DNA from 2 places in the Pseudoduganella sp. GW821-FHT12E03 genome. Region 2 is predicted to be linked to the other one. Evidence: predicted binding sites of a transcription regulator. Region 2 holds the regulator's gene; the other holds the start of a gene.

Region 1 (11,795 bases), on a different contig from region 2:
TAGGCCAGCGGGCCGCCCGGCAAGGCGGCAAATTGCGCGCTGTTCAAGGCCGACAGTTGCGCCGGCGTCAGGGCCGACAGCTGGACCGAAGTAAAGCCCGTCGCCCATTGCGCGGTGGACAGCGCCGCCAGCTGGACGCTGGAAAGCGCCCGTACGTGCGCCGTGCCCAGTCCGGCCAGCTGGCTGGACGACAGCCCGGCCAGCACGCTGGCCTTCAGCACGGCAAAGTCGGCGGTTTCCAGCACAGCCAGGTCCGATGCATCCAGCGCCGCCAGCTGGCGCGACGTCAGGGACGCCGCTTGTGCCGTGGTCAGCGCCACCAGCTGCTGCGTGCCAAAGGCCGCCATCTGCGCCGAGGTCAGTGCGGCAACCGCCGGCAGCGGCAGATAACCGATCTGGCGGCTGTCGAACGCGGCAATCGCGGCCGTCGGCAGGTTGCCCAGCACCGACGCCGGCAACACGCTCAATTGGGCGCTGCTGAACGCGCGCACCTGCTCCGACGACAAGCCCAGGATGCTGGCGCTGGACAGCGCCGCCAGTTGCGCCGAACCCAGCGCGGCAATCTGGTGCGTGCCAAACGCCGCCACTTCGGCCGACGACAGGGCCGCCAGCATTCCCGGCTTCAGGCCGGCCAGCGCGGCCGTGCCCAGGAAGTCGGCCGGACTGCCCGGCAGCGCGGCAAACTGGGTGGAATTGAGCGCCGCGATTTGCCGCGAACTCAGCACGGCAATCTGGCTGCTCGACAAGCCGGCCAGCTGCGCGGTCGACATCGACGCCAATTGCAGCGTGGTCAGTGCGCGCAGCGCGGCATCCGGCAGCGCCTGCAACAACGCTGGATCGAGTTTGCCCAGCGCGGCGGCGGCCAGCGCGGCGATATCCACGGTTTCCATCGCCGCCAGCCCCGCCGTGCCCAGCGCGGCCAGCTGGCTGCTGCCCAGCGCCGCAGCCTGCAAGGTGGTGAGAGCGCGGATTTGCACGCTGTCGAGCGCCGCCAGTACGGTACTCTTCAGCCCGTTCAGGACGGCCGGTTTCAGCGCGGTGATTTCTTCGCTGCCCAGGCTGGCCAACACGTCCAGCGGCAAACTGTTCAACTGCAGCGCGGTCAGCGCGCCGGCTTGCGCCCCCGTCAGCGCCGCCAGCTGTTCTGCGGACAAACCGGCCAGCGCCGCCGTGGTCAGCGCCACGATTTGCGCCGTGGTTAGCGACGCCAGCTGGCTGGTGGAGAAGTCCGTCACTTGCGCCGACGTCAGCGCGGCAATCGACGACGGCTTCAGGCCGCTGATGGCCACCAGCGCCGCGCCGGGCAAGACACTGACTTGCGGCACGGACAGCGCGGCCAGTTGCGCCGTGGTCCATGCGGCCAATTGGTCGGTGCGCAGGCCATACTGCAATTGTGTCGAAGTCAGCGCGGCCACCTGGGTGGGCGACATGACCCGCATGGCCGCCGTGCTGAGCGAAGCCAGTTGCGCCGTGGTCATGCCGACGAAGGTGGCGGCCGGCAAGGCGGCCAAGTCGCGTGTTTCAAAGGCCGCCAGTTGCGCCGTACTCAACGCCGCCAGGTGACTGACTTTGAAGGCGGCGGCCTGGGCCGTCGTCAGGGCCACGATCTGCGCCGTATCCAGGCGCGCCAATTGCGCGGTCGGCAGCGCGATCAGGGTGGCGGGACTGATGGCGGCAATGTGCTGGCTGGTCAAGCCTGCCAGCGCCGCACTGGACAGCATCGCCAGCGCGCCCGGCGTCAGGCGCGCCACTTGCGCCGAACCCAGGCCGCCGACCTGGCTGGCGGACAAGCCGGCCATCGCGGTCGATGCCAGGCTCACCAGTTGCGCCGTATTCAACGCCAGCAACTGGGCGTTGCTCCAGTTCGCCAGGTCGGCCGACGACAGGCGACCAATTGCCGCCACCGGCAACGCGCGCACATCGGCCGTGTCCAGCACCGTATATAAATTGTCCGGCAGCGCATCGAATTGCGCGGCGCTCAGGGCGGCAAATTGCGCCGGCGTCAGTGCGGCGGCCTGGTCTATGTCAAAACCTTGCGCCAGCTGTTGCGTGCCCAGCGCGGCGATTTGCGCCGTCTTCAGCGCCCGGACCTGGGCGGTCCCCAGCGCCGCCACCTGTTCCGACGACAAGCCGGCGATGGCCTGGGTTTTCAATACCGCGAGGTCATGGCTTTCCAGCGCGGCAATGCCGCTGGCGCCCAGCGCACGCACCGAGGCGCTGCCCAGTGTGGCCGCCTGCGCCGTGGTCAGCGCCGCCACTTGCCCGGTGGACAGGCCAACGGCTTGCGCCGACGTCAGGCCGGCCAGTGTCACGGGTTTGAGGGCGGCAATCAGCTGCGTCGGCAGCGCCGCCAGCGAAGCCGCGGGCAAGGCCGCCAGTTGCGCACTATTCAAGACCGCCGCTTGCGCGGTATTCCATGCCGCCACCTGGGTCGCCGTTACCCCCTGCGCCAGTTGCGCGGTGCCCAGCGCCGCGGTTTGCGCGGTGGTGAAGGCGGCAAACCGCGCCGCGCCCAGCGCGGCAATTTGCGTATTGCTGAACGCCGCCACGGTGGCCGGGCGCAACGCCGCGACATCCGCCAGGTCCAGCGCGGCAACGGCTGTCGCATCCAGTCCGGCCAGTTGCATGCTGCCCAATGCCGCGGCCTGGGCCGTGGTCAGCGCCGCCACCAGCGTGTCATCGATGGCCGCCACCTGATCGCTGCGCAGGGCGGCAATGGTGGCGGTTCTCCAACTTGCCATGTGGTTCGACGTGAAGATCGCCAGCACGGTGTTTTTCAGCCCCACGGCGCCGGCCGGCGCCAGTCCGCCCACGGCGGAAGCCGACAGCGCGGCCGCCTGCGTGGTATCGAGCAGCGACGTTTGCAGCGACGTCAGCGCACCAATCTGCGCCGATTGCACGCCGCCCAGTTGCGTCGCGGTCAGCGCCGTCACGTTTTGCGTGCTCAGCGACGCGAAGACAGCGGTCGACAACGCACCGATTTGCGCAGCAGAAAACAGACGTAACTGTGCGGTGCTCAAGGTAGCCACATCGGCACTGCTCAAGCCCGCCATGGTGACGGTGGGCAGGGCTGCCAGCTGGTGGGTTTTAAAGTCGGATAACTGCATGCTGCCTCGCAGGCGTAAATAGGCGGAAGCTTGATTTTAAATAAAAAACAAGATGCCGTCAGGAAAAATCTTGGAGCGAGGATGCCCGGCCTGAAGGCCCGGCATCTTGGGTTAATAAAAAAAAACGGCAAGACCGCAGTCTTGCCGTTTGTTAGTGCAGGGCGAGATCGCTCCCGCCCGTTACCCGCTTACTTCGCTGCCAGGATGCCACCCAGGCCGGCGCTGCTCGACAGTGCCTTCAGACGCAGGTCGCTGTCGGTTGCCGCCAGGTCTGCCGCGCCGTTCAGCTTGGTCGCGTCGAACTGGCTGATCGCTGCCGCCAGGTTCGCCACGCTGCTGTTGACGTTGCCGCCTGCTTCCAGGGTCAGCGAACCGCTGGCTACCGGTGCGGCGCTGCCGAAGGACGACATCGACTGCACCAGGCCGCTGACATTGCCGCGCAGGTCGGCTGCACCCGGCGTCACGTTGCTGCCGGCGAACCAGACGTCGGCTGCCGCGTGGGTCTGGCCATCGGCGGTTTCGTAGGTGGACGTCATCCCCACGATATTGCCGTTGTTCAGCGACACATCGGACTTGCCGTTCAGGTTCAGCTTGCTGATGTTCAGGTCCGCCAGCGATTTCAGTTCGCTTGCGGCGCTGACACCATCGGCATTGCCATCGACCCACACACGCAGGTCGCCGAAGGCGGCATCCGCGCTGGTGATGGCGCCGTCGCCGTTGCTGTCGAGTTCAGCCAGGGCTTCGTAACCGTTGCCGGCTTTCTGGCCATTGGCCAGCGTGGTGCCGGAGCCGAACAGTTCGGAACCATCGTCGATGGAACCATTGCCGTTGCGGTCCAGGGCCAGCAAGCCGTCGCCGCCACCCACCCAGCCGGTGCCAGCCTTGGCGCCGGTCGCCAGCATGTCGAACTCGACGCCTGCGCTGTAGGCCAGGGTATCGATGCCGTTGTTGCCCAGGTCCAGCACGATCGGGGTGTAGAACGGGCTGTGGAAGGCGCCGATCTGATCCGTGCTCATCGCCTGGATCTGATCCGAGGTCAGGGCGCACACTTGCGCGCTGGCCAGGGTCGAGATTTGCAGCGTGCTGATGCCCACAATCTGGTCGGTGGTCAACGCGCGGATCGTCGCGGTTTTCAGCGCCGCCAGGTCCTGGGTCTCGATCTGCGAAATCTGCAGCGTGTTCAGCGCCTTGATCTGGACACTGTTCAAGCCGGCGAACTGTTGCGACGTCATACCCACCAGCTGGTCGGTGGTCAGCGCGGCCACGTGGTCGGTGGTCAGGCCGGCAATCGACGCGGTTTTCAGTACCGCCAGGTCGGTCGTTTCCATCGCGGCCAGCGCGGTGGTGCTGAAGCCAGCCATCTGGGCGCTGCTCAGTGCGGCAACCTGGAGCGTGGTCATCGACACGACCTGGTCGGTGGTCAGGGCCGACAGCTGGGCCGTTTTCAGGCCGGCAATCGCTACCGTGCGCAGGGCCGAGAAGTCGTCGGTTTCCATCGCGGCAACCGAGTCGGAGGTCAGCGCCGCCACTTGCTGCGAGCTCAGCACCGCAGCCTGCGTGCTGGTCAGCGCAACGATCTGGGCGGTGTTGAAGCCGTTCGCCAAGGCGTTGGTGGACAGGGCGACCGCCTGGTTGGTACCCAGCGCGCCGATCTGGTCGGTCGTCAGGCCCGCGATCTGCACGGTCTTCAGTGCGGCGATCACGGTGGTCTTCAGCAGGCTGATGTCGTCGGTATCAATCGCGCCAACCTGGTCGGAGGTCAGCGAAGCGAACTGCAGCGTGCTCAGTGCCGCCAGCTGGTTCGATGCCAGGGCCGCCACTTGTGCGGTCGACAGGCCGTTGGCCAGCTGGTTGGTGGTCAGCGCCACAACCTGATTGGTCTTCAGCGCGCTGATCTGGTCGGTCGTGATCGCTGCGATCTGGTCGGAAGTCAGGCCGATCACCGCGGACGATTTCAGGGCGCCCAGGTCGTCGGTTTCCAGCGCGGCAATCGCGGTGGTGCTGAAGCCAGCCATCTGGGCGCTCGACAGCGCGGCCATCTGGTTGGTGGCCAGCGCCACCACTTGCGCGGTATCCAGGGCCGACAGCTGGGCCGTCTTCATACCGGCGATCGCCGAGGTTTTCAGTACCGCCAGGTCATCGCTTTCCAGCGCGGCGACCTGGTCGGAGGTCAGGTTCGCCACTTGCTGCGAGCTCAAGACGGCAGCCTGCGACGTGTTCAAGGCAACGATCTGGGCGGTGTTGAAGCCGTTGGCCAGGGCGTTGGTGGACAGGGCGACCGCCTGGTTGGTACCCAGCGCGCCGATCTGGTCGGTCGTCAGGCCCGCCACCTGCACGGTCTTCAGTGCGGCAATCACGGTGGTTTTCAGGCCGATGATGTCCGCCGTTTCAATCGCGGCAATCGCGTCCGACGTCAGTGCATTGAACTGCAGCGTATTCAGGCCGGCCAGCTGGGTCGACGTCATGGCCACCACTTGCGCGGTGTTCAAGCCGTTGGCGATCTGGTTGGTCGTCATCGCGGCGATCTGGGCCGACGTCATGTTGCCGATCTGGTCGGTCGTGATGGCGGCGATCTGGTCGGACGTCAGGCCGGCAACCGCATTGGTTTTCAGTGCGGCCAGGTCTTGCGTTTCAATCGCGGCAATCGCGGTGGTGCTGAAGCCGGCCATCTGGGCGCTGCTCAGGGCGGCCACTTGCTGGGTCGACATCGACACCACGTGGTCGGTGTTCAGAGCCGACAGTTGCGCGGTTTTCAGGCCGGCAATCGCGTGGGTTTTCAAGACCGAGAAGTCATCCGTTTCCATCGCGGCGATCTGGTCGGACGTCAGGTTCGACACTTGCTGCGAGGTCAGGACGGCAGCCTGGGTGCTGGACAGGGCGGCGATCTGATGGGTGCCGAAGCCGTTGGCCAGGGCGTTGGTGGTCAGCGCGACAACCTGGTTGGTGCCCAGGTTGGCGATCTGGTCCGTCGTCAGGCCGGCCACTTGCACCGTTTTCATCGCGGCGATCACGGTGGTTTTCAGGCCGATGATGTCGGTGGTTTCAATCGCGGCAATCGCGTCCGACGTCAGTGCAGCGAACTGCTGCGTGGAGAAGCCAGCCAGCTGGGTCGAGGTCATGGCCACCACTTGCGCGGTGGTCAGACCGTCGGCGATCTGGTTGGTCTTCAGCGCGGCGATCTGGGCCGACGTCATGTTACCAATCTGGTCGGTCGTGATGGCGGCAACCTGGTCGGTCGTCAGGCCGGCAATCGCGTTGGTTTTCAGCGCGGCCAGGTCTTGCGTTTCAATCGCGGCAATCGCGGTGGTGCTGAAGCCAGCCATTTGCGCGCTGGTCAGGGCGGCGACTTGCTGGGTCGACATCGACACCACGTGGTCGGTGTTCAGGGCCGACAGTTGCGCGGTTTTCAGGCCGGCAATCGCGTTGGTTTTCAAGACCGAGAAGTCATCCGTTTCCATCGCGGCGATCTGGTCGGACGTCAGGTTCGACACTTGCTGCGAGGTCAGGACGGCAGCCTGGGTGCTGGACAGGGCGGCGATCTGGTGGGTGCCAAAGCCGTTGGCCAGGGCGTTGGTGGTCAGGGCGACAACCTGGTTGGTGCCCAGGTTGGCGATCTGGTCCGTCGTCAGGCCGGCCACCTGCACCGTTTTCATCGCGGCGATCACGGCGGTCTTCAAGCCAATGATGTCGGCCGTTTCAATCGCGGCAATCGCGTCCGACGTCAGTGCAGCGAACTGCAGCGTGGACAGGCCGGCCAGCTGGGTCGAGGTCATGGCCACCACTTGCGCGGTGTTCAGGCCGTCGGCGATCTGGTTGGTCTTCAGCGCGGCAATCTGGGCCGACGTCATGTTACCGATCTGGTCGGTCGTGATGGCGGCAACCTGGTCGGTCGTCAGGCCGGCAATCGCGTTGGTCTTCAGCGCGGCCAGGTCTTGCGTTTCAATCGCGGCAATCGCGGTGGTGCTGAAGCCAGCCATCTGGGCACTGGTCAGGGCGGCGACTTGCTGGGTCGACATCGACACCACGTGGTCGGTGGTCAGGGCCGACAGTTGCGCGGTTTTCAGGCCGGCAATCGCGCTGGTTTTCAAGACCGAGAAGTCATCCGTTTCCATCGCGGCGACCTGGTCGGACGTCAGGTTCGCAATTTGCTGCGAGCTCATGACGGCAGCCTGGGTGCTGGTCAGCGCAACGATCTGGTTGGTGGCGAAGCCATTGGTCAGGGCGTTGGTGGTCAGCGCGACAACCTGGTTGGTGCCCAGGTTCGCGATCTGGTCGGTCGTCAGGCCGGCGATCTGCACCGTCTTCATCGCGGCGATCACCGTGGTTTTCAGGCCGATGATTTCCGACGTTTCAATCGCGGCGATGGCGTCCGAGGTCAGCGACGAGAATTGCAGGGTGGACAGCGCGCCCAGCTGGGTCGACGTCAGCGCCTGCACTTGCAGGGTGGACAAGCCGTTGGCCAGCTGGTTGGTGGTCATGCCGGCCACTTGCGCGGACGTCATGGCGCCGATCTGGTCGGTCGTCAGGGCGGCAACCTGGTCGGTGGTCAGGCCGGCAATCGCATTGGTTTTCAGAACGGCGACGTCATTGGTTTCCATCGCGGCCAGCGCGGTGGTGCTGAAGCCGGCCATTTGCGCGCTGCTCAGGGCGGCGACTTGCTGGGTCGACATCGACACCACGTGGTCGGTGTTCAGGGCCGACAGTTGCGCGGTTTTCAGGCCGGCAATCGCGTTGGTTTTCAGGACCGAGAAATCATCCGTTTCCATCGCGGCCAGCTGGTCGGACGTCAGGTTCGCGATTTGCTGCGAGCTCATCACGGCAGCCTGGGTGCTCGACAGGGCGGCGATCTGGTTGGTGGCGAAGCCGTTGGTCAGCGCATTGGTGGTCAGTGCGACGATCTGGTTGGTGCCCAGGTTGGCGATCTGGTCGGTCGTCAGGCCGGCGATCTGCACCGTTTTCATCGCGGCAATCACGGCGGTTTTCAGGCCGGAAATGTCGGTGGTTTCAATCGCGGCAATCGCGTCCGACGACAGCGACGAGAATTGCAAGGTCGACAGCGCACCCAGCTGGTTCGAGGCCAGCGACTGGATTTGCAGGGTCGACATGCCGTTGGCCAGCTGGTTGGTGGTCATCGCCGCCATTTGCGAGGTGGTCAGGGCGCCCACCTGGTCGGTGGTCAGGCCGGCCACCTGGTCGGACGTCAGGCCGGTCAGCGCATTGGTTTTCAGCGCGGCCAGGTCGTTGGTTTCCATCGCGGCCAGCGCGGTGGTGCTGAAGCCGGCCATTTGCGCGCTGCCCAGGGCGGCAACTTGCTGGGTCGACATCGACACCACCTGGTCGGTGGTCAGGGCCGACAGTTGTGCGGTTTTCAGGCCGGCAATGGCGTTGGTCTTCAAGACCGAGAAGTCATCCGTTTCCATCGCGGCGATGGAGTCGGAGGTCAGCGCCGCCACCTGGGCCGAGCTCAATACGGCAGCCTGGGAGCTGATCAGGGATGCTACTTGCAGGGTGTTCAGTGCGTTGGCCAGCACATTGGTGCTCAGTGCCACGATCTGGTTGGTGCCGAGGTTGGCAACCTGATCGGTCGTCAGGCCGGCAGCTTGCACGGTCTTCAGGGCGGCGATCTGGGACGATTTCAGACCCACCAGGTCGACGGTTTCAATCGCGGCAATCGCGTCGCTCGACAGCGAAGAGAATTGCGCGGTGGACAACGCACCCAGTTGATTCGATGCCAGTGCCGCGACCTGGTTGGTCAGCAAGCCATTGGCCAGCTGGTTGGTGGTCATGCCGGCGATCTGGCCGGTGGTCAGCGCGCCAACCTGGTCGGTGGTCAGGCTGGCGACTTGGTCGGAATTCAAGCCAACGATGGCGTTGCTCTTCAGCGCGGCCAGGTCATTGGTTTCGATGGCGGCCAGCACGTTGGTGGCCAGTGCACCGGTCTGGGCGCTGTTCAGGGCGGAGACTTGCTGGGTATTCAGCGAAACGATCTGGTCGGTCGTCAGGGCCGACAACTGGACCGTTTTCAGGCCGCCGATGGCCGACGTTTTCAGGGCGGAGAAGTCATCGGTTTCCATCGCGGCGATGGAGTCGGACGTCAGCGAGGCCACTTGGGCCGAGCTCATCACGGCAGCCTGGGTCGAGCTCAGGGCCACGATCTGGTTGGTGGCGAAGCCGGTCGACAGTTGCAGGGTGGTCAGTGCCGCCACCTGGTTGGTGCCCAGTGCGCCGACCTGGTCGGTGGTCAGGGCCGACAGCTGCGACGATTTCAGCGCGGCGATGGCGGTGGTCTTGAGGCCGACGATGTCCGACGTTTCAAACGCGGCCAGTGCATCAGAATTCAGTGCGGCAGCCTGGGCGCTGGTCATGGCGCTCAGCTGGGTCGACGTCATCGAGGCCGCCTGGGCCGTCGACAGCGCATTGGCCAGCTGGTTCGACGTGAACGCCGGGATTTGCGCAGTAGTGAAGACCCCCATTTGATCCGTGGTCAATGCACCGAACTGATCGGTGTTCAGACCCGCGATATCGGCGGTAGCCAGACCGGCAATCTGCAAAGTCGATAAATTAGCAATCTGCAACGTAGTCAAGCTGGTGACGATGCTCATTTCATTCTCCTAGGGGTACTACTGAATTCTGGGTAGACACGAATTGGAGCAGTTTCTCGCTCCATTCCCTATCGATGTATAAAAGGTCAACTGCTAAAACCAGTCGCCGAAGACTCCGCTTTTCATTCTTAACGACAACAGAGCCGTTTACTTTAGTAAACAAAAGGGGGGTGGTTATCCCTTAGTTCGACGGTGCGCCAAGTACAAAGCGACCGTCGTCAGCCTTTCGTTAAGTAAACTTTTAACGGCTAAAGTTTACGGGGCGCAAATACGAGTATAACGTAAGTGCCTGGGGCAATATTTTCCCTGGGGCACCTTTTTTCCCATTGTCTCGGGCCTGCAACGAGGCAAACTTGCAAGTGACAAACCGACCAGACCAGATCCGCATCGGCCATTGTAAGAAGGAAATACCACCGCAAGATGACAAGCAGCGCGCTGTTTCCGCCGCTCTTCGTGGTTTAGCGGTAGCGGTTGACGATCTCTTGGTAGCCGCCGTCGGCGCGCATGGCTTTCAGTGCCGCATTGAAGCGGTCGCGCAGATCACGGTCGGCAAAGGCGGCGGCAAACACGGTGGTGTTGGGGAAAATGTCGTGATATTCCACCTCGTCGTCGGTTTTCATGGCCCCGGCCAGCAAGCGCCGGTACTAGTTGAAGACAAAGCGGTCCACCACGATGACATCGACCCGGCGCGCCCAGAACACGCGCGCCTGGGCGTCCTGGGTACTGCTCTGGAAGTAATTGTCGCGGAAACGGCCCTGGTCATCGGGCCGGTAGCGCGCGGCGAACGCCGGCCCCAGGTCGGCCCAGCCGCGCTGCCAGATCACGAAGCGGTACTGGTCGAGGTCGGCATCGCTGGCCAGACGGATGCGGTCGGCCTTGCGGGTGATGGCGATGTTGACGTAGTCCACCACCCCGTCCGAGTAGTACACGCCCGGTTCATCGCTGCCATGCACCGATATGATGATGTCGGCCTGCCGCCCTTTCAGCGCGGGCAGCATGCGCGATTTCGACATCAGCTCACTTTTCATGCCATAGCCCAGCCGCGCCAGCACCGCGCGCGCCACGTCGACTTCGATACCGGCCACGTTGCCGGCGGCATCGAGGTACACGTACGGCGGGCGGTCAATGTTAAAGCCCACCGTGAGGTCGGCCGCCAGGGCGGGCGGGCCAGCCAGTGCCAGTATCAGTGCAATCCAGACGGACAAGCGTGCCACAATGTTTGCTCCCCGGCCCGCGCAGGGCGGCGTTGTTATCGCGGTTATTGCTGCTATTACTATATATATGGCAACACCCTGACTGTAATGCAGCCGCTTGCACCGAACAAGCGGCCGCTGGCGGAAAGTGCTACCCTCGCAACACCATGCAACGCCGACCATTCCTGACCTTTGCCGCCCTGAGCGCGGCCCTCAGTACGGGCCTTGGCGTGGCCCTGCCCCGTGCCGGCGCGGCGCCATTGGCCGCCATGCGCCTCGTTACCACCCACTTGCCGCCGCTGGTGCTGGAAAACCAGCCGGAGCACCCCGGCGCGCTGCGGGAACTGGTGGCGGAATTGTGCAAGCGCGCGGGACTGGCGCCGGACACGGCGTTCGTGCCATGGAAGCGCGCGCTGTTTTTAGCCACCACCCTGCCGGCCACGGCGATTTATCCGCTGACCCGGCTGCCGGAACGGGAAGCGCAATTCCGCTGGCTGGCCCCGCTGTATGACGAACACTATGTCTTTGTCGCCCCGCGCGGCAAACGCTTCGACATCCGCCGGCCGGAACACATGAAGCACACCCGCATCGCCATGCTGCGCGGCGCGGCGCAAATCCTGATGCTGCGCGAACTGGGCTACCAGCACTTTGTCGAAGCCAAATCCATCGATGAAGTGCACCGTTTCCTGGTGGGCGGCATGGCCGACGCCTCGTTCGGCGAGCGCAACATCATCCGCGCCTCGCTGAAAAGCCGTGGCGTGGAAGCCGATTTCGACACCAGCGCGCCGGTGCGCACCACCACCGCGTGGCTGGCGGGGTCGCTGGATTTCACGGCGGAGGATGCGCTGGTGTTCAAGCAGGCGGCGGAGGCGATGGCGGCCGATGGGACCAGC
Region 2 (11,795 bases):
GCCCTGTGCGTCGAAGATCAGGGTCGATACTTTGATGGCCGGCGCACTGACCGCATCGCCCAGCTTGCGCATGATTTCATCTGGATTAGTGCCGACGATAGCGCCAACGTCGGTCGGTGCGGTGAAGGCCGCCGTCAGTGTATCGATTTGCGTCTGGGTCGGGGTCACACCCAGCGTGTTGGGCAAGTCATTCAAGGCCGCCAGCATGGCATTGCCGGCGATACTGGAGAAGTTCAGGTTGGCGGTGGCGATATCCGCTGCAACACCGGTCTGCAATGCGGCCTGGTACGCCGCGCGCGCATCAATGACGTTCTGATCATTGTTGACCGAGGAGGCCACCAGGGCCGCCGAACGCTCGCGGCCATCACTGCCGGCGTACACGTCCCACGTATTGGCGGCGGTCTTCACATAATAGGTGGACAGCACGTGCGGATTACCCAGGCTGTCGAACACGTCCAGCACGGTCTGCTTGTTGTACGTCAGCGGGTCGAGCGCATCGAATGGCACCTTGGCCGGCACCAGGCTGCGCGAGTCCAGGTTCAACTCGAAGTTGGCCTTGGTGGTTGCCACCGGCACCAGGTCCGACGAATCGATCTTGATCGGATCCGGCGCCCCCTGCAGGATCACGCCATCCTTATTGGCCTGGTAGCCGGACAGGAAATTGCCCTGCGCATTCGTGACAAAACCATTCTTGTCCAGCAAGAACTGGCCGTTACGGCTGTACTGCACCGCGCCGGTCGGCGTGGTCAGGCGGAAGAAGCCGCCACCGTTGATGGAAATATCGAGCGGGTTATTGGTGGTTTCGATATTACCCTGGGTGAATTGCTGCGCCAGGCGCGAGACCGACACACCGATACCGGCATTGTTGCCCGACACGCCGTTCAGCGAATTCGCATACAGGTCGGCGAATTGCGCCTGCGACTGCTTGAACCCCACCGTGGCCGAGTTGGCGATGTTATTGCCGATAACGTCGAGCGTTTTTGCCGCGGCATTCAAGCCGGAAAGTCCTTGCTGGAACATGATATCCCCTGGTGGTGTGGGTTACAGAATTACAGAATTTGCTTGACGTCATCCATCGTCAGCTGCGCGCCCGAAGGCAGGTTCAGCTTGACGCCGGCCGAGCCGGTCGAGACGCTCTGGATCACATTGAAGGACAGCGACGTCGCATCCTTCAACACTTCGCCACCGCGCTTGGCGGTGATACTAAAGCTGTATTTGCCATCGGGCGCGGTGGCGCCATCGTCCATCTTGCCATCCCACGCCAGCGGCGCGGAACCGGCTTCGGACGCGCCCAGGCTGACGGTTTTCACCAGCTTGCCGGACGGGCTGAAGATTTGCACGTCGACGCTGTCGGCCGGCGTGGCCAGGTCGATGCCGTACAGGCCCTTGCCTTCGCTGACATTGATGGTCTTGCCGGCGGACAGGATGCCGTGGTTGATCAGGCTGGTCGCCTGCAGGCTTTCCGACGATTTATAGCTGGCTTTCAGCGATTCCAGCGTGTCGTTCAATTTGTTCACGCCGGTCACGGTGGACAGCTGCGCGAACTGGCTGGTGACAGCGGCGTTATCCAGCGGATTCATCGGGTCCTGGTTTTTCAGCTGCGTCACCAGGAGGGTCATGAATTTATCCTGCTCGGCCGAGACCGCGTCCTTCGACGTGGCCTTCTTGGGATTGACCGAATTCAGCAGGGCTTCGGATGGGCCCTGGGCAACGGCGGTGTTAGTCACGCTCATGATTATTGTCCGATCGTTAAAGTCTTCAGCAGCAGGGTCTTGGCCGCGTTCATGGTTTCCACGTTGGTCTGGTACGAGCGCGAGGCCGACAGCATGTTGACCATTTCATCGACCACGTTCACGTTGGGCATGGAAACGTAGCCCTTGTCATCGGCCATCGGATGCTTGGGGTCATACACTTGTTTCAACGGCGACGGATCTTCGATCACGCGCTGCACCTTGACGCTGGTGGCGGCGCCATTCACCTGCGACGGCTGCGCTTCAAACACCACCTGCTTGGCGCGGTACGCTTCGCCGCTGGCGCTGGTGGCGCTGTCCGCGTTGGCCAGGTTGGAGGCCACCACATTGAGCCGCTGCGCCTGCGCACTCATGGCCGAACCGGAAACATTGAAAATATTAAACAGCGACATGATTATTGACCTCCCTGGATCGCCGTCATCAAGCCCTTGATCTGCGAATTGATCAAGGTGATGGCGGCTTCATAACGCAACGCGTTGTCGGCAAACTGGTTGCGCTCCACATCCATATCCACGGTATTGCCATCGACCGCGCCTTGCACGGTGCCACGGTATTGCAGTGCGGTGCCGTCCGGCAGCAGCATGCCGGCCTGCGTCGGGGCCGGATAATGCTTGGCCGCCGTAGTCTTCAGCGGTTGCTGCGGGCCGTTGCGGTCGATCGCCCCTTTCAGCGCCGCGCTGAAATCAAAGTCGCGCGCCTTGTAGTTCGGCGTATCGGCATTCGCGATATTCGACGCCAGCACGGTCTGGCGCTGCGAGCGCAGGCTCAGTGCCGTCTCATTAAAGCGCAAGTGATCGTCCAGTTTCCCTAACATCGCGAATTCTCCTTCAGTGATGGGAGCCATCTTACGCAGGTGCGGTCCATGACGATCGAACGATAAGCCCGGGTTTTGGGGCCTTATTCCACGCTTGGGAATGGGAGGCGGACCGTATCATGGCAACATTCGAAGAGGCCACGCCATGTCAATATTCTCGTTACCACATTCCGTAGGGCGGTTTCCGCAACGCGGAAGCCGCCACGCATGCGCCACCACCAGCACTGGCAATACTGCTGTGCCAGCATGGCGGCTTTGCAAAAGCCGCCCTACGGTATTCGCCGCTCTCTTCCTGGCTTGCGCCACCGCCTTTGCCCAGCAACCCACACGCCAGGACTTGACCCAATTAAAACTCACGGTCGAACAATTCCTGCAAAGCCAGGTGGCCGGCATGGCGGGCCAGGTCAGCGTGGCGGTCGGCCCGATCGACCAGCGCATGGCGCTGGCGGCCTGCCCGCAACCGCAGGCATTCTTCATGCCGGGCGCGCGCGCGTGGGGCAAGACCACGGTGGGTGTACGGTGTGCGTCCCCGTCCGCATGGACGGTGTATATTCAAGCCAATGTCTCGGTGCAGGCGGATTACGTGGCCAGCGCGGTGCCGCTGGCGCAGGGCCAGCCGATCGAAGCGACGCAACTGGCGGTCATGCGCGGCGACTTGACCACCTTGCCGGCCGGTGTCGCCACCGACATGGCCCAGGTGATTGGCCGCAGCAGCAATGTGTCGCTGGCGGCTGGCACGCCGTTGCGGCTCGACACCCTGCGCAGCAAACCGGTGGTGCAATCGGGCCAGTTGGTGAAACTGGTGTCGGGCAATGCCAGCTTCCGGGTGTCATCGGAAGCGCGGGCGGTGGCCACGGCGGGCGAAGGACAGATGGTGGCGGTACGGACCGCCAGCGGGTCGCAAGTGACGGGCATTGCCCGCGCCGGAGGGCTGGTGGAAGTGGCATTCTGAAGTTGCCACAGGGTTATGAGAAAAATTGCTTTCCGGTAAGCTAAAGTTTCATCAAGTTGTGCCGTTAGAGACTCATACCCCGGAGTGTCACACTCCAACCAGATGAGGATGATGCTGTGAAAATTAACGACACACTTAAGGGCACGCCAGGTTTACCGTCGTCGTCCCCGGCGTCGGCAAATAATGCGCGCAGTGCGGAAAAAGCCGCGACCACACCGGTCGCGACCGACAGTGTCCGCCTGTCCTCGCAAGGCCAGGCCATGGCGGCCAGCGGCGCGGGTGGCAGCACCGGCGTGTTTGATACGCAAAAGGTCGACCGGATCAAGGAAGCCATTGCCAGTGGCAAGTTCCAGGTCAATTCAGAAAAAGTGGCGGATGGCTTGCTGGAAACAGTGAAAGATTTGCTGCACTCACGCAAACGTTAGGAAACTTCAATGCACACGGTATCACCGATGGACAGCCTGCGCGAAGAGCAGCGCGTCATCACTTCCCTGCTGGAAGTACTGAAACAGGAACAGCAATGCCTGATTTCAGCGGATATCGATGCATTAACCGCCCTCACCCCGGCCAAATCCGCTTTGGTCAATGACATGGCGGTATTGGCCAGCCAGCGCCACAGCGCGCTGGGCGCGGCAGGATTCAAACCCGAAGAAGCCGGCATGGAAGCCTGGCTGGCCGCCAGCGGTGATGCCGGCGCACAGCAATTCTGGCAGCAAGTGCTGCAACAGACCCGTGAAGCCAAAGAGCTGAACCGCATCAACGGTACGCTGATCAACAAACACTTGAATCACACCCAGGGCGCGCTGCAAGCGCTGCGCCCGCAAAGCCCTGCGCCGAACATGTACGGCCCGTCGGGGCAAACCACCAGCACGGCGACACGGCGCGGCTTCGTCGCCGGCTGATCCCTTCCCCCTGAATTTACTTGCCGGGCGCGCTGGCTGCGGCGCTTGCGGAAGCACTGGCATACGCCGTTGCCGAGGCACTCGCTTGCGCGCTGGCCGAAGCGCTGGCGCTGGCGCCCATCTTCACCCTGGCCGCCGTATCTTGCCCTTCGCCGCCGCATCCCGCCAATACCGCCACCACCGCCAACATCACCAGCGAACCCATTGCGCGCTTTTGCATCGTTTGCTTCCTTTCATGAATTTCAGTCAATAAAGATTTCCTAAAAGAATTTTATACGAGGGGAATTGTTAAATAACATCTCCTTCCATGCCATACGCAAAAGCAAATAAACAATGGGAATTGCAAATATTATTGAATTATATTCAATAATATTGACTTTTATCTATTGATAATTTTGAATGCACGGCGACGCATGCCACGTAACAGGCTTGCGCCATGCTTGCCACCAGGGGGGGATCAGCGCTCAGGCGTTGCGGGCGCCGTACTGGTCGAGACTTCAGTGGACGGATCGGGCATCCCGGACAGGATGGTCACCGCCACGCGGCGGTTGCGCGCGCGCCCCTCCGCTTCGCTGTTCGGCGCCAGCGGAATATTGTCGGCATGGCCGACGGCCGACATGCGCGGCGGCGGCACCCCGGCGTCGATAAACAGGCGCACCACGGCGCCGGCGCGGGCGGCCGACAATTCCCAGTTGGACGGGAAATTCGCATTACTGATCGGCACGTTATCGGTATGGCCCTCCACCTGCACCGCGTGGGGATCATTCATGAGGATTTTCGCCACTTCCGTCAGCGCTTCGCGCGAATCCGCCGTCAGTTTGGCCTGGCCCGGATCAAACAGCACCGAGGCATTGATTTCCACGCTGACACCACGGCTGTTTTGCGTGACCCGTACTTTGCCTTCCTTCACCAGCGGCGCCATGGTCGACAGCAGATCCTGCGCCAGCTTGGTCATTTGCTCTTTTTCCTTGCGCAGCAATTCCGTGCGGCGTTTCAGCGCCGGGTTCGGGATCGGCAAGTTCAGCACTTCGGTATTGACCGGCGTGGCGGAACCCTGGCCGCCGAAGGCATCGCCCAGCGCATCGGAAAACACTTTGTATTTGCCGATATTGACCGAGGAAATCGCGTACATGACGACAAAGAACGCGAACAGCAAGGTAATGAAATCCGAATAGGAAATCAGCCAGCGCTCGTGGTTTTCCGGTTCGTCATCAAATTTACGGCGGGCGCGGCGCTGCATATCAGTGGTCGCGCAGCAAGGTGGCGATGCGTTCGTCGATCACGCGGCTGTGGTCGCCGGTGGCAATGTCGTAAAACACGGCGGCCGCGATTTCCTGCTGGTGCACTTGCTGCGTGATGATGTTTTTCAGCTTGTTGGCGATCGGATAAAAGAACAGGTTGGCCAGCCCCACGCCATAAATCGTGGACACGAACGCAATCGCAATCCCCGGCCCCAGGCGGGACGGATCGGACAGGTTTTCCATCACCTGGATCAGGCCCAGCACGGCGCCCAGGATACCGATGGTCGGCGAATAGCCGGCGGCGGATTCCCAGATCCGCACCGCCTGGCGTTCGGAGGTTTCAAAGGCCGTGATTTCCGTGTCCAGCAACTGGCGCAGCTTGTCCGGATTGATGCCGTCGACGATCAGGCGCAGGCCCTTCGCATTGAACTTGTCCTTGGAAGACAGCATGTAGCGTTCCAGCGACAAATGGCCGTCGCGCTTGGCGGAATTGTTCCAGGCGGCGATCTCGCGCGCCAGCGAGGCGCGGCTGTCGGCCGGCGGCTTGATGATCCAGCGCAGCATGACCATGCCGCGGGAAAAAGTAGTGGCGCGGGTTTGCAGCAGGACGGCACCCAGGGTGCCGACCACGACAATGGCAAAAGCGGCCGGCTGCAACAGTGAACTGAGCTTGCCGCCTTCCATGCCCTGGCCGATCAGTACACCGGCCACCCCGAGAATAATGCCCGCTACGCTGGCCCAGTCCATGCCTGCTCCCGGAGCGATGCGCGCAGGCGCGCCACCGCTTGCGTATGCAACTGCGATACGCGTGATTCAGAAACGCCCATGACGGCGCCGATTTCCTTCAAGTTCAACTCTTCTTCGTAATACAGGCCCATCAGCATTTTTTCCCGTGGCGGCAAACCGTCGATGGCATCGATGACCGCCTGGCGGAAGTCGGTATCGAGCAGCGCGCGCAATGGATCGGCGTCGTCGTCCGAGCAATAGCGGTCGAGGAAACTGTCGTTGCCGTCGTCATCGCGGAAATCTTCGTAATAGACCAGTTGGTGGCCGCCGCCTTCGCCCAGCATTTCCTGGTAATCCGCCAGCGACAGCTTCAGCGATTTCGCGACTTCCGATTCGCTCGGCGGCCGGCCCAGCCGCTGCTGCAGCACCGCCATGGCATTTTCAATTTTGCGCATGTCTTGCCGCATCGAGCGCGGCAGCCAGTCGCTGTTGCGCAGCTCGTCGAGCATGGCGCCGCGTATGCGCATCACCGCATAGGTCTCAAACTGGGCGCCGTGGGTTTCTTCATAGCGGTTGATCGCATCGAGCAAGCCAATCATTCCGGCCTGCACGAGATCGTCCACTTCCACGCTGGGCGGCAGTTTCGCCTTCATATGATGGGCGAGACGCTTAACCAACGGCATGTGTTCCGTCAGCAGCGTATTTTTGTCCGCTTTCCCTTTGACCGTGTACATAAACTCTTTTAATTGTTATTACGCTGAATGGCTGCTGCTCCCCGTACGGAAGTTGTGCGCCCCGGCCAGCGCCAAACGCCCGGCCAGTTCACGGAACGCAACCGATGCCCCTGCCAGCGGAAATGCGTCAACCACCGCGCGCCCAAGGCGTGCGGCGCGCTGTAAATATTCGTCAGCCGGCACTGATCCCATCGACACCAGGTTGACCGCCAGGTAGCGACTCGCCGCTTGCGCCATATTATCGTAAACCACCCGGGCTTCGGCCTCTGATGCGCCGGTGACCAGGATACCGAATGGCCGGCGGCCCAATTCCATGTTCAGGCGCTTGATCATCGCATAAGCATTGGTGATCGAGGTGGCGCTGTTCGACACTTGCACCACGATCTCGGAACTGGCCATCACCGGCACGGGAAAGGCCGTACCGTCGAATTCCCCATCGACAATGACCATGCCGGTCTGCTTGGCCAGCACGTCAAACGCCTTGGCCAGGCGGCGTGTTTCATCCGGCCCGGTGCTGCGCACGCCGCGTGTCATCGATACCACACCGAAGCCTTGCGGCACCTGGTAAATCACCTGGTTCAAGCCGCATTGCTGGCGCGCCACGTCCAGCAGGCTGGCGCCATTGTCCACGCCCAGGCGCGAACCGACGCCATGCGCGCTGGCGCAGGCATCGACCAGCAGCACGTCATTGCCGGCGCGCGCCAGCGAGGCGCCCAGGTTGACCAGCATGGAACCTTTGTCATCCTGCGGCGTGGCCGACAGGAACGTCACGATGCGGGGCTGCGGCCCCGCCAGCATGCGGCGCAGGCCCTCCGCCTGGTCAAAATTAAAGCTGGTCATGGGCCACCTCCCGCTGCAATCGGTTCAATCCCGCGTTAGCCAAGGTGCACCTCGCGCATGCCGGCGGCGCCGGCCGCCATCAGCAGCGGCAAATCACTGTCTTGGAACTGGCTGGCGCCGGCGCCCTGTTTCAGGCGGAAGGCGCGCTCGACCAGCTGGGCCGGATCGGCCAGGTGCAAGTCTTCCGGCACGCGCTGGCCATTCGACACATAAAACATGTTGAGTTTCTGGCGGATCACCACGTCCAGCACATTGCCGATCGATGCCGCTTCATCGAGCTTGGTCATGATGCAGCCGGCCAGGCCGCTGCCCTGGTAGGCGCGCACCACTTCGTTCAGGGTTTCCTGGGTCGATGTCGCGTTCAGGCACAGCAGGCGTTTCACGGGCACATCGGAGCCTTGCAGCATGCCGATCTGTTCCGCCACCATGTGGTCGCGCTGGCTCATGCCGACCGTATCGATCAGCACGGTGTGCTTGTTGCGTAATTCTTTCAGTGCGATGCGCAGGTCGGCTTCATCTTTGACCGAGTGCACCATCACGCCGAGGATCTTGCCGTAGATGCGCAACTGTTCGTGCGCGCCGATACGATAGGCGTCGGTGGTGATCAGCGCCAGCTTTTCCGGGCCATGGCGCATCACGCAGCGGGCCGCCAGCTTGGCGGTGCTGGTGGTTTTGCCAACGCCGGTCGGGCCAACCAGCGCAAACACGCCGCCCTGCTCGATCAGCTGGTCTTCATTGGTGATGGCGGACAGGTTGCGGGTCAGGACGGTCTTAATCCAGCGCAGGCTGTCGGCGGCGTCGCGGCCGGCCGGCAGTTTTTCAATCAGGTAGCGCGCCAGGCTCGGAGAAAAGCCGGCCGCCAGCATTTCACGCAGCACGGCGGCTTTTTGCGGTTCGCGCTGCTGGGTCGAGCCCCAGGAGATTTCCGCCAGTTGTGTTTCCATCATGCCGCGCATGGCGCGCAGCTCATTCATCATCACGCTCATTTCCGCTGCCGCGTTGGCTTTGGCGCCGGCCACGGCGTCGGCCACCATGGCGGAGATACGGTCCATATCCAGCGATGGCGCCGGGGCGGCTGGCCTGGCGGGTGCGCTGTATTGTGGCTGCGCCGGCACCGGGCGCGGCGCCTGCTGCACTGGCGCCGCCGGGCGGGCGGCCGGACGCGGCATCGTTTCCGGCACCGATGGACGCATCGCGGCGGGACGCGCCGGCATCGCGGGGGCAAGAGGAGCGGCGGCGGCGCGCGCCTGGTACGAGTCAAAAGCGTCGAAGGCATCCATCGGCGCCTCCGGCAAATCCAGGTAAGGGGCAGGCTGCCCCATCGGCGAATCCATCGGAGGGGACGCCAGCGAAGCCGCATCGTCATTGGCCAGGGCGAGGATTTCCACTTCGCCATCGGTTGGACGGTTGGACAGGATCACGGCATCCGGACCCAGCGCTTCGCGCACCTTGCGCAGGGCTTCACGCGACGTTGGTGCAGTAAATTTTTTGACGTTCATGGCTTTTCCCCTGTTGGCGACAGGCCCTGCGTTCTCGATGCGCAGGGCTCACTTCGACACTTGCATTATTGGGGATGCAGCGGGGAAACAATCGAAGGAACAGGATGGGAAAAAGCCCCTATTTACCGATTTCTATTGCGTCCCCACCAAAGCCGTCACGCGAATCGTCTTCGACTCCGGGATTTCCGCATGCGACAGCACTTTCAATTGCGGCAACGCACGGCGCAGGAAGCGCGCCAGCAGCACGCGCAGCGGGCCCGGCACCAGCAGCACCGGCGTCAGGCCCAGCGCTTCCTGCTGCTGGGCGGCCTGGCCCGCCGACTGGGCAATGGTGTCGGCCAGGCCCGGCTCGATCCCGGCCCCGTCCGGCCCGCCCTGCGCCATAGCTTGCATCAGCAGGCGCTCGAGGCGGTTATCCAGGGTGATCACCGACAGTTCGCCGCCGGCAGGGAACAATTGCTGCACGATGGCGCGGCCCAGCGCAATTCGCACCAGCGCCGTCAATTCGTTCGGATCCTGCGTCATGGCCGTATGCTCGGCCAGGGTTTCGATAATCGAGCGCATGTCGCGGATGTGCACCCCTTCGGCCAGCAGGTTTTGCAGCACTTTTTGCAGGGCCGACAGCGACATCATCTTCGGCACCAGGTCTTCCACCAGCTTCGGCGATTCCTTCGACAAGTGGTCCAGCAGCGACTGCACTTCCGCACGGCCCAGCAGTTCGGACGCGTGCGTCGTGATCAGGTGGTTCAGGTGGGTGGCCACCACGGTGCCGGCGTCGACCACCGTGTAACCCATGGCTTGCGCCTGGTCGCGCAAGCCGGCATCGATCCAGATCGCCGGCAGGCCGAACGCCGGATCCTGGGTCACCAGGCCGGGCAAGGTGCCGCTGGCCATGCCGGGATTGATCGCCAGGTATTGGCCGTTGAACGCTTCGCCCGCGCCCACTTCAACGCCCTTGAGCGCAATGCGGTAGGCCGAGGGTTTCAATTCCAGGTTGTCGCGGATATGGACCGGCGGCGCCAGGAAGCCCACTTCCTGCGCAAACTTCTTGCGGATGCCCTTGATGCGCTTCAGCAGTTCGCCGCCCTGCGCCTTGTCCACCAGCGGAATCAGGCGGTAACCCACTTCCAGGCCCAGGGTATCGACCGGCAGCACGTCTTGCCAGGTCGCCTCTTCCGACTCCGGCGCCGGCGCGGCGGCGCCGCCAGCCTGCGCGGCTTCGGCCGCCGCTTCCGGGGTGCCGGGCACGGGTCCGGCGCCTGCCTTCCCTTTTTTCGACAACATGTAGCCGCCACCGATCAGCGCCGCCGCCAGCAGCAGGAACACCAGGTTCGGCATCCCGGGAATCAGGCCCATGCCGCCAATGATCGCGCCGGTGATGTACAGCACCTGCGGCTTGGCAAACAGCTGGCCCACCACCTGGGTGCCCACATCCTGCTCGCTGGCCACGCGCGACACCACGATACCGGCCGCGATGGAAATCACCAGCGAAGGAATCTGCGCCACCAGGCCGTCACCGATCGCCAGCAGGGTGTACAGCTTGGCGGCTTCGCCAAACGCCAGGTCGTGCTGGATCACGCCCACCAGCAAGCCGCCGACGACGTTGATGACGGTGACCAGGATGCCGGCCACCGCGTCGCCGCGCACGTACTTCGAGGCGCCGTCCATCGCGCCATAGAATTCCGCTTCCATCGACACTTCGCTGCGGCGCTTGCGGGCTTCGGCCTCGCCAATCAGGCCGGCATTCAAGTCGGCGTCAATCGCCATCTGCTTGCCCGGCATCGCGTCCAGGGCAAAACGCGCGCCCACCTCGGCGATACGGCCCGCACCTTTGGTCACCACCGTGAAGTTAATGATGGTCAGGATGATGAACACCACGATACCGACCGTGTAATTGCCGCCGATCAGGAAGTGGCCAAAAGCTTCGATCACCTTGCCAGCGGCCGCGCCACCGGTGTGGCCTTCGGTCAGCACCACGCGGGTCGAGGCCACGTTCAGCGACAGGCGCAGCATGGTCGATACCAGCAGCACGGCGGGAAAAGCCATGAAGTCCAGCGGCTTGACCGTATACAGGGCGGTCAGCAGCACGATGATGGACAGCGCGATATTAAAGCTGAAGAACAGGTCGAGGATGAACGCCGGCAGCGGCAGGATCATCATCACCAGCAGCATGATGATTAAGATCGGCGCCGCCAGGCTCTTGCTTTGTCCGCCCGGCAGGTTCAGACCGCTGACGCGGCTCGACAACCAGGGTGGCAGGTAGGCGTTCAGGCTCTTCATGATGATAATGCTCCGTTAATTCTTTTTCTGTGACGCGGGGTGGTGCGGATCCATGT

Evidence for each region. The regulator FliA, encoded in region 2, starts transcription of late flagellar genes. The targets are predictions, from matches to a motif close to CTAAAGTTTNNNNNNNNNNNGCCGNTA.
Region 1: AC1RRC_RS11585 (SPM autocatalytic domain-containing protein) is a predicted target of FliA. The motif match lies at 9,839-9,865, and genes of this name have one in related genera.

What each region holds. Positions count from the first base shown of each region.
Region 1 is NZ_JBXAQJ010000004.1:139,593-151,387, forward strand. Features, by position in the region: gene AC1RRC_RS11580 (SPM autocatalytic domain-containing protein) at 1-3,107, opposite strand, end outside; gene AC1RRC_RS11585 (SPM autocatalytic domain-containing protein) at 3,296-9,709, opposite strand; gene AC1RRC_RS11590 (hypothetical protein) at 10,168-10,329, opposite strand; gene AC1RRC_RS11595 (substrate-binding periplasmic protein) at 10,354-10,923, opposite strand; gene AC1RRC_RS11600 (substrate-binding periplasmic protein) at 11,070-11,795, shown strand, end outside.
Region 2 is NZ_JBXAQJ010000016.1:34,854-46,648, reverse strand. Features, by position in the region: gene AC1RRC_RS30150 (flagellar hook protein FlgE) at 1-1,020, opposite strand, end outside; gene AC1RRC_RS30145 (flagellar hook assembly protein FlgD) at 1,050-1,733, opposite strand; gene flgC (flagellar basal body rod protein FlgC) at 1,736-2,143, opposite strand; gene flgB (flagellar basal body rod protein FlgB) at 2,146-2,565, opposite strand; gene flgA (flagellar basal body P-ring formation chaperone FlgA) at 2,903-3,517, shown strand; gene flgM (flagellar biosynthesis anti-sigma factor FlgM) at 3,634-3,942, shown strand; gene AC1RRC_RS30120 (flagella synthesis protein FlgN) at 3,952-4,419, shown strand; gene AC1RRC_RS30115 (hypothetical protein) at 4,436-4,639, opposite strand; gene motD (flagellar motor protein MotD) at 4,877-5,659, opposite strand; gene AC1RRC_RS30105 (flagellar motor protein) at 5,661-6,407, opposite strand; gene AC1RRC_RS30100 (RNA polymerase sigma factor FliA) at 6,389-7,120, opposite strand; gene AC1RRC_RS30095 (MinD/ParA family ATP-binding protein) at 7,139-7,960, opposite strand; gene flhF (flagellar biosynthesis GTPase FlhF) at 7,996-9,459, opposite strand; gene flhA (flagellar biosynthesis protein FlhA) at 9,592-11,739, opposite strand; gene flhB (flagellar biosynthesis protein FlhB) at 11,755-11,795, opposite strand, start outside.